Regions from separate parts of the Paracidovorax sp. genome, predicted to be linked through region 2. Evidence: predicted binding sites of a transcription regulator. Region 2 holds the regulator's gene; each other region holds the start of a gene.
What was found. The regulator sigma-54, encoded in region 2, starts transcription at its own class of promoters, with help from an activator protein. The targets are predictions, from matches to a motif close to TGGCANGNAANCTGCTTT.
Positions count from the first base shown of each region.

Region 1: the regulator sigma-54 is predicted to act here: its motif matches at 2,459-2,476, upstream of nirB (nitrite reductase large subunit NirB).
Region 3: the regulator sigma-54 is predicted to act here: its motif matches at 1,255-1,272, upstream of AC3A84_RS03285 (pilin).
Region 4: the regulator sigma-54 is predicted to act here: its motif matches at 2,429-2,446, upstream of AC3A84_RS00065 (urease subunit gamma).

Region 1 covers NZ_JBXYZY010000001.1:123,312-127,521, forward strand. Annotated here, with positions in the region: gene nirB (nitrite reductase large subunit NirB) at 1-2,214, opposite strand, end outside; gene modC (molybdenum ABC transporter ATP-binding protein) at 2,591-3,697, opposite strand; gene modB (molybdate ABC transporter permease subunit) at 3,694-4,210, opposite strand, start outside.
Region 2 covers NZ_JBXYZY010000011.1:18,485-22,694, forward strand. Annotated here, with positions in the region: gene AC3A84_RS05565 (thiol:disulfide interchange protein DsbA/DsbL) at 1-278, shown strand, start outside; gene lptA (lipopolysaccharide transport periplasmic protein LptA) at 593-1,246, shown strand; gene lptB (LPS export ABC transporter ATP-binding protein) at 1,243-2,043, shown strand; gene AC3A84_RS05580 (RNA polymerase factor sigma-54) at 2,043-3,617, shown strand; gene AC3A84_RS05585 (TspO/MBR family protein) at 3,618-4,133, opposite strand.
Region 3 covers NZ_JBXYZY010000002.1:113,303-117,512, forward strand. Annotated here, with positions in the region: gene AC3A84_RS03275 (Stp1/IreP family PP2C-type Ser/Thr phosphatase) at 1-222, shown strand, start outside; gene AC3A84_RS03280 (FHA domain-containing protein) at 412-1,110, shown strand; gene AC3A84_RS03285 (pilin) at 1,341-1,781, shown strand; gene AC3A84_RS03290 (PglL family O-oligosaccharyltransferase) at 1,838-3,580, shown strand; gene moaC (cyclic pyranopterin monophosphate synthase MoaC) at 3,547-4,077, opposite strand.
Region 4 covers NZ_JBXYZY010000001.1:8,212-12,421, forward strand. Annotated here, with positions in the region: gene ureC (urease subunit alpha) at 1-983, opposite strand, end outside; gene AC3A84_RS00055 (urease subunit beta) at 1,048-1,371, opposite strand; gene AC3A84_RS00060 (HupE/UreJ family protein) at 1,414-2,031, opposite strand; gene AC3A84_RS00065 (urease subunit gamma) at 2,087-2,389, opposite strand; gene AC3A84_RS00070 (hybrid sensor histidine kinase/response regulator) at 2,607-4,210, shown strand, end outside.

The DNA.
Region 1 (4,210 bases), on a different contig from region 2:
CGTGCGCACGTAGAACATCAGGAAGCGATCCACCAGCCGCACCAGCTCTTCCTTCGACAGATCCGAAGCCAGCAGCTCCGCGTGCCGCGGCTTCATGCCGCCGTTGCCGCAGACGTAGAGGTTCCAGCCCTTCTCGGTGGCGATGATGCCCACGTCCTTGCCCTGCGCTTCGGCGCATTCGCGGGTGCAGCCCGAGACGCCGAACTTGATCTTGTGCGGCGCACGCAGCCCCTTGTAGCGGTTCTCCAGTTCCACGGCCAGGCCCACGCTGTCGCCCACGCCGTAGCGGCACCAGGTCGATCCCACGCAGCTCTTCACCGTGCGCAGCGACTTGCCGTAGGCGTGGCCCGATTCGAAGCCGGCGGCGATCAGCTCTTCCCAGATCAGTGGGAGCTGTTCCACGCGGGCGCCGAACAGGTCGATGCGCTGGCCGCCCGTGACCTTGGTGTAGAGGCCGTATTTCTTGGCCACCTGTCCCACGGCGATCAGCCCGTCGGGCGTGACCTCGCCACCGGCCATGCGCGGCACGACCGAATAGGTGCCGTCCTTCTGGATGTTGCCGAGGAAATAGTCGTTGCTGTCCTGCAGGCTCGCCAACTGGGGCTTGAGCACGAATTCGTTCCAGCACGAGGCGAAGATGCTCGCCGCCACCGGCTTGCACACGTCGCAGCCCAGGCCCTTGCCGTGCCGGGCGAGCAGGTCTTCGAAGGTCTTGATCTCGCCCACCCGGATCAGGTGGAAGAGTTCCTGGCGCGAATACGGGAAGTGCTCGCAGAGGTGGTTGTTCACCGCCATGCCACGCTTGGCCATCTCGGCCTTCATCACCTGGGTGACCAGCGGCACGCAGCCGCCGCAGGTGGCGCCCGCCTTGGTGCACGACTTCATCTCCGCGATGGTGCAGGCGCCTTCGCCCACGGCGGCGCAGATCTGCCCCTTGCTGACGTTGTTGCACGAGCAGATCTGAGCGCTGTCGGGCAGAGCCTCCACGCCCAGGCCGGGCTTGGCCTTGCCGTCGCTCGAGGGCAGGATCAGGAATTCCGGCTCTTCAGGCAGGTCGATGCCGTTGAGCGCCATCTGGAGCAGCGTTCCGTATTCGTCGGCATTGCCCACCAGCACGGCGCCCAGCAGCTTTTTGCCGTCGTCGCTCACCACGATCTTCTTGTAGATCTGCTTGCGCTCGTCGATGAACTGGTAGCTGCGGCAGTGGGGCGTCTTGCCCTGCGCGTCGCCGATGCTGGCCACGTCCACGCCCATCAGCTTGAGCTTGGTGCTCATGTCGGCACCCGCGAACGCCGCGCCGGCCTGGCCGGCGATGTGGCGCGCCGCTACGCGGGCCATGTCGTAGCCGGGGGCGACCAGGCCGAAGAGCTGCTCGTTCCACGAGGCGCATTCGCCGATGGCATAGACGCTGCGGTCGCTCGCGCGGCAGTGCTCGTCCACCGCCACGCCGCCGCGCGGCCCCAGGGCCAGAGCGCACTGGCGCGCCAGCTCGTCGCGCGGGCGGATGCCGGCGGAGAACACGATCATGTCGGTCTCCAGATGCGTGCCGTCGGCGAAGACCATGCGGTGCCGTGCCGTGGCCCCGTCGGTGATCTCCACCGTGTTGCGGCTGGTGTGGACCTGAACGCCCAGCGCCTCGATCTTGCTGCGCAGCACGCGGCCACCGCCTTCGTCCACCTGCACCGCCATGAGGCGCGGCGCGAACTCGACCACGTGCGTCTCCAGGCCCAGGTCGCGCAGCGCCTTGGCGCATTCCAGGCCCAGCAGGCCGCCGCCCACCACTACGCCGGTCTTTGAATGCGCGCCGCTGGCCTTCATGCCCTCCAGATCCTCGATGGTGCGGTAGACGAAGCAGTGCGGCCGGTCGCGGCCGGGCACCTGCGGCACGAAGGGCACCGAGCCCGTCGCCAGCACCAGCTTGTCGTAGTGCAGCACTTCGCCGTCCATCGTGGTCACGGTGTTGTTGCGGCGTTCGATGGAGGCCGCCCGCGCCGCCAGCCGCAGCGTGAAGCCGCTGCGCTCGAAGAAGCCGGGTTCCACCACCGACAGCTCCTCGGCCGTCTTGCCCGCGAAGAATTCCGAGAGGTGGACCCGGTCGTAGGCCGGGCGCGGTTCCTCGCACAGCACGGTCACCTCGGCGGCGACCTGCAGTTGCTCCAGCTCTTCCAGAAACTTGTGGCCGACCATGCCGTGGCCTACAACGATGATTTTCATGGGGTCTTTCCTGCATTTCCGGTGCGGGCCGGGGCTCTGGCAGGCGGCGGGCACTCTTGGCTGAAACAAGGCGCGTCGCACGACAGGAGCCCCCGCGCGAACGCGGATGAAGTCGGTTGGGAACGGCCGATGCAGGCCGCCGCCCCTCACAGAAGGGGCCGCTCTGGCATGCATCGGGTTCCGCCGTCGTTGGCGGAGGCTGTGAAAAACCGCAGCGGCACTGCCACGGGCTTCAGGCTGGGTCGCAGCAGGATTCGTGCCCGGCCTCAATTCGCCTGGGGGCCGCCGCTATCGGGGCGGGGCGGAGCGTTTTGCACCAGTCTGGGGTGCCGCGCCGGCCCGATTCGGGGCGGGGGCACCGCCGTGCTGCGTTGACTCAGTCCAGCACGGCCACGCCCTTGACCTGTGCCAGCAGCGCCTGCCCCACCGCCAGCCCCAGGTGGTGGGCCGAGCGCTGTGTGATGCGCGCCAGCAGCGGCGTGCCGGCGGCCTCCAGGGCCACCATGACCTGGCCCGGGCCGTCGGGCTGCAGGGCGGTGATGCGCACGGCCACCGCGTTCAGGATGCTGCTGCCCTGTGGCGCCGAAAGAGCCAGGCTCACGTCCCGGGCCTGCACGCGCAGACGGATCGGCTGGCCCGGCGCCCGGGCGCGGGCCGAGGCGAAGTGCAGGCGCCCTCCCGCGAAAGCCATGGTGGTGAGATGGTCGTGCCCATCGTGCGATTCCACGGTGCCGGCCACCACCGTGGCGGCGCCGTCGCCGTGGGCGAGCGGCAGATCCAGCCGCGCCAGCAACTCGGCGGTGGGGCCGGCGGCCTCGACCCGGCCTTCACGCAGCAGCACCAGGTGCGCAGCCAGCCGGGCCACCTCGTCCTGCGCATGGCTCACATAGATGACGGGAATGTCCAGCCCGCGCTGCAGGCCTTCCAGATAGGGCATGACCTCGGCCTTGCGCGCGGCATCCAGCGCGGCGAGCGGCTCGTCCATGAACAGCACGGCGGGGCTGGCCGCCAGGGCGCGGGCGATGGCCACGCGCTGGCGCTCGCCGCCCGAGAGCGTGGCGGGGTCGCGCGCCATCAGGCCGGCCAGGCCCAGCAGTTCCACCGCCTGCTCCAGCGCCACGCGCCGCCGCGCGGCGGGCAGGCGGCGCAGGCCGTATTCGATGTTGCCGCGCACGCTCAGGTGCGCGAACAGGCTGGATTCCTGGAACACATAGCCCAGGCCGCGCCGGTGTGTAGGCAGCCACAGGCGGCGGGCATCGTCCTGCCAGGGCTGGCCGTTCACCACGACACGGCCCCGGGCCCGCTCCAGCCCGGCCATGGCGCGCAGGCAGCTGGTCTTGCCGCAACCTGAGGGGCCGAAGAGCGCCGTGATGCCGCGCCCGGGCAGCGCCAGGTCCACATCCAGCGTGAAGGCGGCGCGCTCCAGCCGCAGCTGCGCCTCGATGGCGTCGGCCGGTCGCTGCTGCGGCGGCTCGTGCGTCATGGCGCGCGGCGCTCCGGCTGCCACCACTGCAACGCCAGCAGCACGATGAACGAGAACGCCACCATGCCGCCCGCGAGCCAGTGGGCCTGCGTGTACTGCAGCGCTTCGACGTGGTCGTAGATCTGCACCGACACCACCCGCGTCACGCCCGGAATGTTGCCGCCCAGCATCAGCACCACGCCGAACTCGCCCACGGTGTGGGCGAAGCTCAGGATACCGGCGGTGATGAAGCCCGGCCGCGCGAGCGGCAGCACCACGCTGAAGAAACGGTCGATGGGCCCCGCGCCCAGCGTGGCGGCCACCTCCAGCGGGCGCGCGCCCAGTGATTCGAAGGCGCGCTGCAGCGGCTGCACCGCGAAGGGCAGCGAATAGGCCACCGAACCCACCAGCAGGCCCCAGAAGGTGAAGGGCAGGGTGCCCAGGCCCAGCCACTGGGTGAAGGCGCCCACCGCACCCTGCGGGCCCATCAGCATCAGCAGGTAAAAGCCCAGTACGGTGGGTGGCAGCACCAGC
Region 2 (4,210 bases):
TCCATGTCGAGCGCCTGCCGCTCAACAAGGACGAGCTGATCTTCGACTGGATCGGCAAGCAGGGCGTTGACGTGGCGAAGTTCAAGGAAGCCTACAACTCGTTCTCCGTGTCCAACCTGGTCCGCAAGGCGACGCAGCTGCAGGAGGCCTATGGCGTGGAAGGGGTACCTTCGATGGGCGTCGCTGGCCGTTATTACACCGACGGCACCATGGCTGGCAGCATGTCCAGCGTGCTGCAGGTGGTGGACTATCTGGCCGCCCAGGCCCGCAAGGGCTGAAGAAGGCGCGGGGCGTAGCCCCGGCTTGACGCCCGGACATCCAAGGCGCGCCTCTGGCGCGCTTTTTTCTTTCCGCAGATGCGCGGTGACTCCGGTGGCTCGGGCCATGGTGTCTGGCCTTGCTGCCGCAGGCCTTGCGGGTCGCAAGCCGCTGGGTGCGGGAAATTCATGCAGGCTTCTTACCCGGGCCGCGCAGGCCGTGCATGATGCTGGGCTTGCCGTCTGGTGTGCCACTCAGGCTCACCCGGCTCGGCAAACGCTTTCTGCGGACCTGAATCGTCAGGTCAGTACAATGTCTGCAAGATTCGTGCCCTATGAGAACAAGACTGCTCCCGCTCCTTCTGCTCTGCGCGCTGGCCTGTGCCTCGTGGGGCGCCCGCGCCGAAAAGGCCGACCGCAACAAGCCCATGAACATCGAGGCCGATTCCCTGCGCCACGATGAGCTCCAGCAGACCAGCGTCTTCACCGGCCGGGTCGTGCTGACCAAGGGCACCATGGTGCTGCGGGGCGCGCGGGTCGATGTCCGCCAGGACCCGGACGGCTTCCAGCACGGAGTGGTGACGGCCGAGCCCGGCAAGCGCGCTTTCTTCCGCCAGAAGCGCGACACCGTGGCCGGCGCGCCCGATGAATTCGTCGAAGGCGAGGCCCAGACCATCGAATACGACGGCCGCGCCGACACGGTCAAGCTCATCGGACGCGCCGAAATGCGCCGCTACCGCGGCGGTGCGCTCTCCGACGAGATGGCGGGTGCGGTCATCTTCTACAACAGCGTGACCGATGTGCTGACCGTCGATGGCCAGCGCACGGCGCCTGCGGGCACCGCCTCGGGCACCCCCGGCGGCCGCGTGCGCGCGGTGCTGGCGCCCAAGGAGTCCGCTCCCGATGCGCCGGCGGCAACGCCTGCGCCCGCCACGCCCGCACCCACCCTGCGGCCCAGTACCGATATGAAGAGCGGCGCGAGCAAGTGAGCGAATCCTTTTCCTCCCCCATTTCCACGTCCGCGGCCGCCAGCGCTGCGGCCCCGGGCAGCCGCCTGGAGGCACGCCACCTGCAGAAGTCCTACGGCAGCCGCAAGGTGGTCAAGGACGTGTCGCTCACCGTGCAGAAGGGCGAAGTCGTCGGCCTGCTGGGACCCAACGGCGCGGGCAAGACCACGTCGTTCTACATGATCGTCGGGCTGGTGCGCAGCGACGGCGGCGACATCGTCATTGACGGCCAGTCGGTCGCCAACATGCCCATCCACCGGCGCTCGCGCCTGGGTCTGTCGTACCTGCCCCAGGAAGCGTCGATCTTCCGCAAGCTGAACGTGGAAGAGAACGTGCGGGCGGTGCTGGAGCTGCAGAAGGACGCAGACGGCAAGCCGCTTTCCCGCGCGGAGATCGAGGAGCGGCTGACGGCGCTGCTGCAGGAGTTGCGCGTGGAGCACCTGCGCGCCTCGCCCGCGCTGGCCCTCTCGGGCGGCGAGCGCCGCCGCGTCGAGATCGCCCGGGCGCTGGCCACGCAGCCGCGCTTCATCCTGCTGGACGAGCCCTTCGCCGGGATCGACCCCATCGCCGTGATCGAGATCCAGCGCATCATCGGCTTTCTGAAGGAGCGCGGCATCGGCGTGCTCATCACCGACCACAACGTGCGTGAGACGCTGGGTATCTGCGACCACGCCTTCATCATCAGCGACGGCACCGTGCTGGCGCAGGGCACGCCCGCCGACATCGTGGACAACGCCGAGGTGCGCCGCGTGTACCTGGGCGAGCATTTCCGGATGTGATGAAGCCTGGCCTTTCCCTGCGGGTCTCCCAACACCTCGCGCTCACCCCCCAGCTGCAGCAATCGATCCGGCTGCTGCAGCTCTCCACGCTGGAACTGTCGCAGGAAGTCGAGCAGATGCTCGACGACAACCCCTTCCTGGAGCGCAACCTCGAAGACGCACCGCGCGAAGAGTTCGGCCTGCCCCAGGCCGACACGCCCGTGACGGAAGATGAGTCGCCCTACGGCGCCGCATCGGCCAGCACCACCACTTCCACGGCCGCCGAGGGCGGGGGCGATGCCGACGTGCCCGCAGGCCCCGACGCCGTCACCGAAGCGCCCGACTGGGAAGGCGACGGCACGGTGGACTTCTCGCCCGACGACAGCGAATGGGGCGGCGACGCCCCGGCACGCAACCGCACCGGCGACGAAGACGGCCAGGCCGATGCCACCGAGCTGGCCCGCAGCGGTGAATCGCTCACCGCCTTCCTGCACCGCCAGGCGCTTTCGCTGCGCCTCTCGCCGCTGGATACGGCGGCGCTGCGCTTTTTGATCGAATCCCTCAACGACGACGGCTACCTCGACGAGTCGCTCGAATCGCTGGCCCGGAGCCTGGCCGGCGATGCCGACCTTGAACAGCTCGAAGAGCTGGTCCACCGCTTCACCGTCGCCCTGCGCCTGCTGCAGAGCCTGGAGCCCACCGGCGTGGGCGCGCGCGGCCTGGCCGAATGTTTGACGCTGCAGCTGCGCGCCCTGGCCGAAGCCCGCGAGGCCGATGCCGACGTGCTGCAGGTCGCGCTGCGCATCTGCGAGCAGCCGCTGGAGATGCTGGCCAAGCGCGACGTGCGCCGCCTCACGCCGCTGTGCGGCGGCGGCAGCGAAGAGCGCACCCGCGCCGCCATGGCGCTGATCGCACGGCTGGAGCCCCGGCCGGGCCGGCGCTTCGTCGAGGTGGAGCGCAACATCATCGTGCCCGACGTCATCGTCAAGAAGACCGGGCGCGGCGCGCAGCAGAACTTCAGCGTGCAGCTCAACCCCGACGTGATGCCGCGCCTGCGCGTGCACGACGTCTATGCCGGCGCGCTGCGCGGCAACCGGGGCGGCGAGGGCCACCAGGCCATGCAGCAGCGGCTGCAGGAGGCGCGCTGGTTCATCAAGAACATCCAGCAGCGCTTCGATACCATCCTGCGCGTGTCGCGCGCCATCGTGGACCGCCAGCGCAACTTCTTCGTGCATGGCGAGCTGGCCATGCGGCCGCTGGTGCTGCGCGACATCGCAGACGAACTCGGCCTGCACGAATCGACCATCAGCCGCGTGACCACGGCCAAGTACATGGCCACGCCCCAGGGCACCTACGAGCTGAAGTACTTCTTCGGTTCGGGCCTGGGCACCGAAACCGGCGGCAATGCCTCCAGCACGGCCGTGCGGGCGCTCATCAAGCAGTTCGTTTCGGCCGAGAGTCCGGCCAAGCCGCTGTCGGACAGCCAGATCGCGGAAATGCTCAAGGAGCAGGGCATCGAATGCGCCCGCCGCACGGTGGCCAAGTACCGCGAGGCGCTGCGCATCGCCCCGGCCAACCTGCGCAAGGCGCTGTGATCAGCCCAGCAGCTGCGGGTTCATGCGCCAGAGCGTGACGTTGAGCGCCGCGGCGAAGCTGATCCAGGCCAGATAGGGCACCAGCAGCGCACCCGCCAGCGGCTTGATGCGCCAGAAGCCCGTCAGCGTGGCGGCCACCGTCAGCCACAAGAGGGCGATGTCAGCCAGCGCCCAGGCGCCCAGATGCCAGGCGAAGAACAGCCAGCTCCAGAGACCGTTGAGCACCAGCTGCAAGCAAAAGAGCGTCAGCGTCCGGCGGCGCGCGCCGCTGGCGGGCTCACGCCACACCAGCCAGGCGGCGATGGCCATCACCGCGTAGAGCACCGTCCAGACCGGACCGAAGACACCGGGCGGCGGCGACCACGAAGGCTGCGTGAGTTGCGCGTAGAAGGCCGGAGCCTGCACCGAGGCTACGCCGCCGATGGCGGCCGTGGCGAAGGTCAGCGCCAGCCAGCCGGCCAGGGCCAGCCAGGTGTGGGCGGTGAAGCGGGGGCGGGGGGCTGCGTGAAATGACATGGCTGCACTGTGGGGGTGGCGGATGCTGCCGGTGCGGCCCTTCATGCGCCAGTGTCTGTAAGACCGCACGCGGATCG
Region 3 (4,210 bases), on a different contig from region 2:
GCGGACGACCGTGCCCTGGCCGGTTTGATGGCCATGCCGCTGGCGCTGCCGGACATGGCGACCCGCTTGGTGGAACTCGCCAACCTGATGGGCGGCCGCGACAATATCAGCGTGGTGCTGGTGGCGGTGCAAGGGCCGCCGGCTACCGGGGGCGCGGGGGGGCAGAATGGTCGCTTGCGGAACCTGATGTCGCGGCTCCTGAGTCCCCCGCCGGGCGGGTAGAGGCGGCGCTTTCGCATCGAAGACAGACGAAACTACACGGGATGCGGATGCAGGCACGCTAGAGCGCTCCCTACGGATCCGGCGCAATTCAAGGCGGGCTTACTACAAGTTCAACCGCCTCCCCGTTCCCACACACTCAATGACTGCCACTGACTGCCGCAACGAGCCGGCCCTGAAGAGGAGCTCTCCATGCCCAAGATGATCATCGCCATCGACGGCGTCGTGATGAACGAGGTCGAACTCGCCAAGGAGCGCACCACCCTCGGCCGCCGCCCCTACAACGACGTGGTGATCGACAACCTGGCCATCAGCGGCGAACACGCCGTGCTGCACATGCCCGCGCCGGGCGGCCCGGTGGAAATCGAAGACCTGCAGAGCACCAACGGCACCTACGTCAACGGCGCGCCCATTCAGCGGCAGGTGCTGCGCAGCGGCGACGTCATCGAAATGGGCAAGTACAAGATCCGCTTCATGCAGGACGAGGGTCAGGCCGATGCCTACGAACACACCCTGGTGTTCAAGCCCGGCATGGCCCCGCCCCGCAATCAGTCCACGCGCCCGGCCCCCCTGGCCGGTGCCATGCCCCTGACCGCCACCCCGCCGCCCGCCGTGGCCGCACCCACCTCTGCTGCCATCCGCGTGCTGACCGGCCCCGCCGCCGGACGCGAAGTGGCCCTGACCAAGGTCGTCACCACCCTGGGCAAGCCCGGCGTGGCGGTGGCCTCGATCACCCGGCGGCATGACGAATCGTTTGAGCTGGCCCATGTGGAAGGCGAGCAGACAGCGATCCTGAACGGCACGGCACTGGGCGCGGAGGGGATGCCGCTCAGGCATGGCGACCGCATCGAACTCGCAGGGACGGCAATGGAGTTCGTCGTCGTCAACTGAGCTCGCGTGGCTCACGTGCTGGCGGCCCCTTGAAATGACAAATCCGTCTGACAGGATTGTCACTTTCGGCGGTATTCTCTCCTTCGTGTAAACCGCCGTGCGCGCGTGTTGCCGAATGTTGGGGCGCGCGACCGAGGGCCCGGCTGGCATGCAACCTGCTGAACTTCCGGGAACCTGAAGAACTCTTCGGCAGGTTTCTCTTTTTTTTGACCGACTCTCTGGAGTATTTTATGAAGCGTAATCTGCAAAAGGGTTTTACCCTGATCGAACTGATGATCGTCGTGGCGATCATTGGTATCTTGGCTGCCGTGGCACTGCCGGCTTATCAGGATTACACGGTGCGCGCGCGCGTGTCCGAGGGCTTGGTGGCTGCCTCTGCCGCAAAGACGACCGTGGCTGAGAATGCGGCCAATGGCGCGTCCGACTTGTCTTTGGGGTGGACGGCACCTTCCGCTACGACCAACGTGGCCTCTGTGGGTATCGCATCGGGTACCGGGGTGATTACCGTCACCACCACTTCCCGTGCTGGCTCTGTGACGCTTTCGTTGACTCCCAATGCTCCTGCTGGAACTGGCTTGACTGCTGGTAATGTGCCTGGCACCAACATCGTTTGGAAATGCACGACTAGCGATACGGCCAAGAGCAAATACGTGCCTAGCGAGTGCCGCTAATTTTCATATGTTTATTCAAAAGGGGCTTCGGCCCCTTTTTGTTTTTGTGGCCGAGCATGCCTGCCTATCAAAAAATATCGCTGAAGCCCATTTGGATCTTTTTGGGAGGGCTGTTGCTGGGGTGTGCCTGGCTGCTCCCTAATCATTACGAACCGTGGACATCCATGCAGTCGGATGCATGGATGGCGACTTGGTTCTTTTGCCTGCTGCTGTTTACCTGGGTGACTGAACGGCGGTTTTCGGTCAGCATGCCCTGCATGCTCTTTCTGGCGTGCTCTTTGATCCCCTGGCTGCAATATCGCTTGGGCGTGCTCCCATACTCCGGACAGGTGTGGATCGGATTTGCTTACGTTGCAGGAGCTGCCGTTGCTTTATGGCTTGGAACGGTGTGGGGTGCCGGAAAGCGTGCGGAGATCGGTGATACGATTTTTTTAGCCATCGGCATAGCATCGATTGCTTCTGTCGGCATCAATATCTGTCAATGGCTCAGTCTGGTCGAAGGTGAGTCCATGGAAACATGGGTGATGGCAGGTTCCCCCATCAGGGCGATTTCCAACCTGGCTCAGCCCAACCAGACCTCAACCTTGTTGGTGTGGGGTATTGCGGCTCAATTGTGGGCATTGGCCAGAAACAAGGTGCGAGAGCCTGTGTTCCTGCTCGCAACCATCTGGCTGCTCTTCGGCATTGTCCTTACGCAATCTCGCACGGGCATCCTAGAACTGGCGGCGCTGATGTTCTTGCTGGTCTGGCACCGGAAGACCATCGGCATTCAAAGACGGCTCATCGTTAAACTGGCCAGTTGCATCCTGACAGCCTCTGTGCTGATGCTTTTGTGGCCCTCCATCAACGCGGCCCTGGGGCTGGGTGATGGTATGGATGCGTTGAAGCGCCTGGCAGGCGAGCCTCGCCCCACCCAATGGATGATGCTGCTTCGCGGTGCTGCACTGAATCCCTGGCTGGGGTATGGCTGGAATCAGGTGGTCGCGGCGCAACTCGCGCTGGAAAAGACGCCGGCGGTGCTCGACCATATGCTGTTTGCGCAGTCCCATAATGTCTTCCTCGATCTGATCATCTGGTGCGGATTCCCCTTGGGCCTGCTTCTGGGGGGGGCTTTGCTGATTTTTTCATTGAAGTGCATTTCCCAGCGGCTGAATGCCCAGGTGCTGCCGTTTTGCGTGGTATTTGTGGCGTTTAGTATTCACTCTATGCTGGAATACCCATTCCAGTATGCTTATTTTCTTTTTCCTGCCATGCTCTGCCTGGGGGTGCTGCATGCCGGTATGGCCAAAGGAAACCACAGGTCATTTGAGCGATGGACGTTGGTTCCGCTGATCGTCACCTATGCAGTGGTCGGCTCGGCAATCATTCTGGATGCATTCCGAATGGAGGACTCCTGGCGGTCCGTGAGGCTGCGAATTTCCGGAATATGGATATCGGAAGAGCAGGCGCGACTGCCAGATCTCCCCATGCTTTCTCACATGCGCCAAGTATTCATTGCGGAGAAGTATGAGCTACGCACACCTATGCCTACGCAAGATGTGGAGTGGCTCAAGACCGTTGTGAATATTCTGCCGAGCTCGCTCAATATGATGAAGCTGTCTGCCGCCCTGGCCATACAAGGTCGCCTGGACGAGAGCAGGCAATGGCAGGAGAAAATATGCAGGCTGGCCCCACCCTCTCAGTGCCAGACGATAGGGCAACGCTGGAAGATGCTGGAGATGCAGTTTCCAGCGCTTGCCAAGGTTCCCTGGCCCCTGGCTCCCGATCAGCCAGCGGCGGCGGCCGAAGCTGAGAAGTAGGCGCTTTTACCGCCGGTCTTGCTCACCACGGCGATCGACTGCATGACCATCCCCCGATCCACCGCCTTGCACATATCGTAGATCGTCAGCAAAGCCACCTGCACCGCCGTCAGCGCCTCCATTTCCACCCCTGTCGGCCCCACGGTTTCCACGGTGGCGGTGCATTGGATGCCGGGCGTGCCTTCGCTCAGCACGGCGAATTCCACCGCCACCCGTGTGAGCGCCAAGGGGTGGCACAGCGGGATCAGATCGCTGGTTTTCTTCGCGGCCATGATGCCGGCGATGCGGGCGATGCCCAGTACGTCGCCTTTCTTGGCGGTGCCTGATTCGATCAGGGCCAGGGTGGCGGGCTGCATTTCGATGCGGCCGCTGGCGATGGCCGTGCGGTGGGTGGCGGGCTTGGCGCCGACGTCCACCATGTGGGCCTGGCCCTGGGCGTCGAAGTGGGTGAGGGGGGAAGGCGTGGGGGTCGGGGGGGCGGAGTGCTTGTCGCTCATGGCTGGATGGGGCGCCGATCGCTCGGTCGGCCCGTCTGATCAATGGGTCGCTGGGTAGGAGAAGAAGAGTGGTGTGGTTGTTCGGCCTGCGCGGGGCCCGATGTTGGGACGGTACTGCGTCGGCCTGTCCGTC
Region 4 (4,210 bases), on a different contig from region 2:
TCGAGGTGGTGGCACACCATGAGCATGTCCACATGCTCGTCCAGCGTGTTCACCGTGTAGGGCATGGTGGGGTTGGTGGAGGAGGGCAGGAAGTTGTCCTCGCCCACCACGCGCAGGATGTCGGGCGCATGGCCGCCGCCCGCGCCTTCGGTGTGGAAGGCGCAGATGCCCCGCCCGCCCACGGCGGCGATGGTGTTCTCGACGAAGCCGCTTTCGTTGAGCGTGTCGGAGTGGATGGCGACCTGCGTGTCGGTCTCGTCGGCCACGTCCAGGCAGTTGCTGATGGCCGCGGGCGTGCTGCCCCAGTCCTCGTGCAGCTTCAGGCCGATCACGCCGGCGTCGATCTGCTCGCGCAGCGCCGCCGGCTGGCTGGCGTTGCCCTTGCCCAGGAAGCCGATGTTCATCGGGAAGGCGTCGGCCGCCTGCAGCATGCGTTCGATGTTCCAGGGGCCGGAGGTGCAGGTCGTGGCCAGCGTGCCGGTGGCGGGCCCCGTGCCGCCGCCCAGCATGGTGGTGATGCCCGAGGCCAGGGCCTCTTCGATCTGCTGCGGGCAGATGAAGTGGATGTGGCTGTCGATGCCGCCGGCCGTGACGATCAGGCCCTCGCAGCTGATGATCTCGGTGCCCGGGCCGATGATGAGGTCCACGCCCGGCTGCGTGTCGGGGTTGCCGGCCTTGCCGATGGCGGCGACGCGGCCGTCCTTCAGGCCGATGTCGGCCTTGACGATGCCCCAGTGGTCGATGATGAGCGCGTTGGTCAGCACCGTGTCCAGCGCGCCTTCGGTGCGGGTGCGCTGGCTCTGCGCCATGCCGTCGCGGATGGTCTTGCCGCCGCCGAACTTCACCTCTTCGCCATAGGCGCCGGCGCGCAGGGTGTAGTCCTGCTCCACTTCGGCGATGAGGCCGGTGTCGGCCAGGCGCACGCGGTCGCCCACGGTGGGGCCGAACATCTCTGCGTAGGCGCGTTTGGAAAGGGTAGCCATGGGGTTTCTCCGGCGCTCGGGCGGGGCCTGGGTGTTCTCGTTCTGATTGCGGTGGGGCGTGGGCTCAGCCCGAGGCCGCTGTATCCAGCGGGCCCCGGGTCAGCCCGCGGAAGCCGTGCACCACGCGGCTGCCCGCGTAGTCCACCAGTTCGACGGTGCGCTGCTGGCCGGGCTCGAAGCGCACGGCCATGCCGCTGCCGATGTTCAGGCGCATGCCGTGCGCGGCAGCGCGGTCGAACTCCAGCGCGCCGTTGGTCTCGGCGAAGTGGTAGTGCGAGCCGACCTGAATGGGCCGGTCCGACGCATTGCGTACCACCAGGCTCAGCGTGCGCCGGCCGGTATTGAGGGCGTGTTCGCCCTCGTCGATGAGGAGTTCACCTGGGATCATGGCGGGGCCTGTCGTAGGGGTGAGGGGCTGGCGTGGCGTGACTCAGGCCAGCTGGGCCAGCAGCGACACGCCCAGCAGCGCGGTGGCGCCGCCGCCTGCCACGGCCATCCAGCGGTGGCGCGCCATCACCACGCGGCCCAGAACCACGCCCGTGGCATGCAGCGCGGCCGTGGCGATGACCATGCCGGCCAGCGCCTGCCACTGGCTGCCGCCCGCCAGCTCGGCCCCGTGCGCCGCGCCGTGGAAGAACGCGAACACGCCCGCCACGCCGGCGGCAACGGCCAGCGGCAGATGGCGGCGCCAGGCCACCAGCAGGCCCAGCACGAGCAGGGAGGTGGCGATCATGGGTTCCACCGCCGGCACCACCACGCCCGCGAAGCCGGTGGCGGCGCCTGCCGTCAGCAGGGTCACGAAGGCGGCGGGGGCCAGCCAGACGGGGCGCACGGCCAGCGCGCTCCACACGCCCACGGCCAGCATGGCGGCCAGGTGGTCCAGCCCGGAGAAGGGGTGAAGCAGACCATCCATGAAGCGGGCGCTGGCATGTTGAAACCCGTCGGCGCCGTGGCCGGGGTGGGCCAGCGCCAGCGCAGGCAGCATCAGCAGCGCACCCAGGGCGAGTGCCGTGCGGGAGGCGATGGAGAGTCGTGCTTCTTTTTTCATAGCGGTATGCCTAGGTGGGATCGGCGCTGGAGTGGTGTAGGGCCGTCGCGGCGGTTCAGACGATGGGCTGGTGTACGGTGACGAGCTTGGTGCCATCGGGGAAGGTGGCCTCGACCTGGATGTCCGGAATCATCTCGGGCACGCCCTCCATCACGTCGTCACGGGTGAGCACGGCGCGCCCCTCGCTCATCAGCTGGGCCACGGTCTTGCCGTCGCGCGCGCCTTCCATCACGGCGGCGCTGATGAGGGCCATGGCTTCGGGGTAGTTCAGCTTGAGCCCGCGGGCGCGGCGCCGCTCGGCCAGCAGGGCGGCGGTGAAGATGAGGAGCTTGTCTTTTTCGCGGGGGGTCAGTTCCATGGGGAGTCCGTCGGTCGCCTCAAGCGGGACGGGCATCGTAAAGCAGGAATCCTGCCAATTGCCCGCGTGTGCCGCGCTGCCATCCGGACGTCGTGCCATGCCCCGGGCGGGGCGCGGCGGAGGGGCGCCGGCAGGGAGCGCCCCACGCCGGGCGAGGCGGAGAGCGATGACCGCGCCGAGTTCCTGCGCGTCCGTGCGACGCCAGCGGGTGGCATGAATGCTGCACCTGCGGGGCGTGAGTTCCGCCCCCGTTCCCGCTCGCCTGGTCACTGCGCATGACGACGCCACGCCCGCAGAAGGCGAGGCGCCGCAGCGCATCGTGAAGGTGCGCCGCGACTACAACAGCTGGGTGGGCAGCGAGACGCTGGAGGACTACGCGCTGCGCTTCACGCCGCAGCGCTTCCGCAAGTGGTCCGCCTGGCGGGTCGCCAACACGGCCTTCGGCGCGGCCTCGTTCCTGATCCTGGAAGCCGTGGGCGCCACGCTGCTGGTGCAGTACGGCTTCGCCAATGCCTTCTGGGCCATCCTGGCGACGGGGCTCATCATCTTCCTGGCGGGCATGCCCATCAGTGTTTATGCGGCGCGCTACGGCGTGGACATGGACCTGCTCACGCGCGGCGCGGGTTTCGGGTACATCGGCTCGACCCTCACCTCGCTCATCTACGCGAGTTTTACCTTCGTCTTCTTCGCGCTGGAGGCCGCCGTGATGGCCTATGCGCTGGAACTGGCGCTGGACATTCCCCCAGCCTGGGGCTATCTGCTCTGCGCGCTCGTGGTGATTCCGCTGGTCACCCACGGCGTGTCGGCCATCAGCCGGCTGCAGGTGTGGACACAGCCTATCTGGCTGCTGATGCTGCTCGTGCCCTTCGGCTTCGTGCTCGCGCGCGATCCTGGTGCATTTGCGGGCATTGCGCACTATTCCGGCGATCTTGGCGGCTCGGCCACCTTCGATTTGCACCTTTTTGGCGCGGCACTCACCGTGGGCATCGCCCTCATCACCCAGATGGGGGAGCAGGCCGACTATCTCCGCTTCATGCCGGCGCGCACGCCCGCCACCCGCTGGCGCTGGTGGGCGGGCGTTCTGGCCGGAGGGCCGGGCTGGGTGGTGCTGGGCGTGTTCAAGATGCTGGGGGGCGCGCTGCTGGCCTATCTGGCGATCGGCCTGAGCGTGCCGCCCGAGCGGGCGGTGGACCCGAACCAGATGTACCTGGCGGCCTACGGCTACGTGTTCTCGGACTACCGCTGGGCGGTGGCGGCCACGGCGCTCTTCGTGGTGGTCTCGCAGATCAAGATCAACGTGACCAATGCCTATGCGGGATCGCTCGCGTGGAGCAACTTCTTCTCGCGCCTCACGCACAGCCACCCGGGGCGCGTGGTGTGGGTGGTGTTCAACACGCTCATCGCCTTCATGCTGATGGAGATGAACGTGTTCACCGCGCTGGGGCAGGTGCTGGGGCTGTATTCCAACATCGCCATCGCCTGGATGATGGCGGTGGTGGCCGACCTGGTGGTGAACAAGCCGCTGGGCCTGTCGCCGCCGGGCATCGAGTTCAAGCGCGCCCATCTCTACGACATCAACCCGGTGGGCGTGGGCGCGATGGCGCTGGCCTCGCTGCTCTCGGTGGTGGCGCACCTGGGCCTTTTCGGGCCGGGCGCGCAGGCGTTCTCGGCGGTGATCGCGATGGTGACCGCCTTCGTCGCGGCGCCGGCCATCGCCTGGGCGACCGGCGGGCGCTACTACCTCGCGCGGACCGGGCTGGATGTGCAGGCCTGCGGCCAGGGGGGCTGCGAAGGCTGCTGCAGCGGCGGCGGTGGATCGGG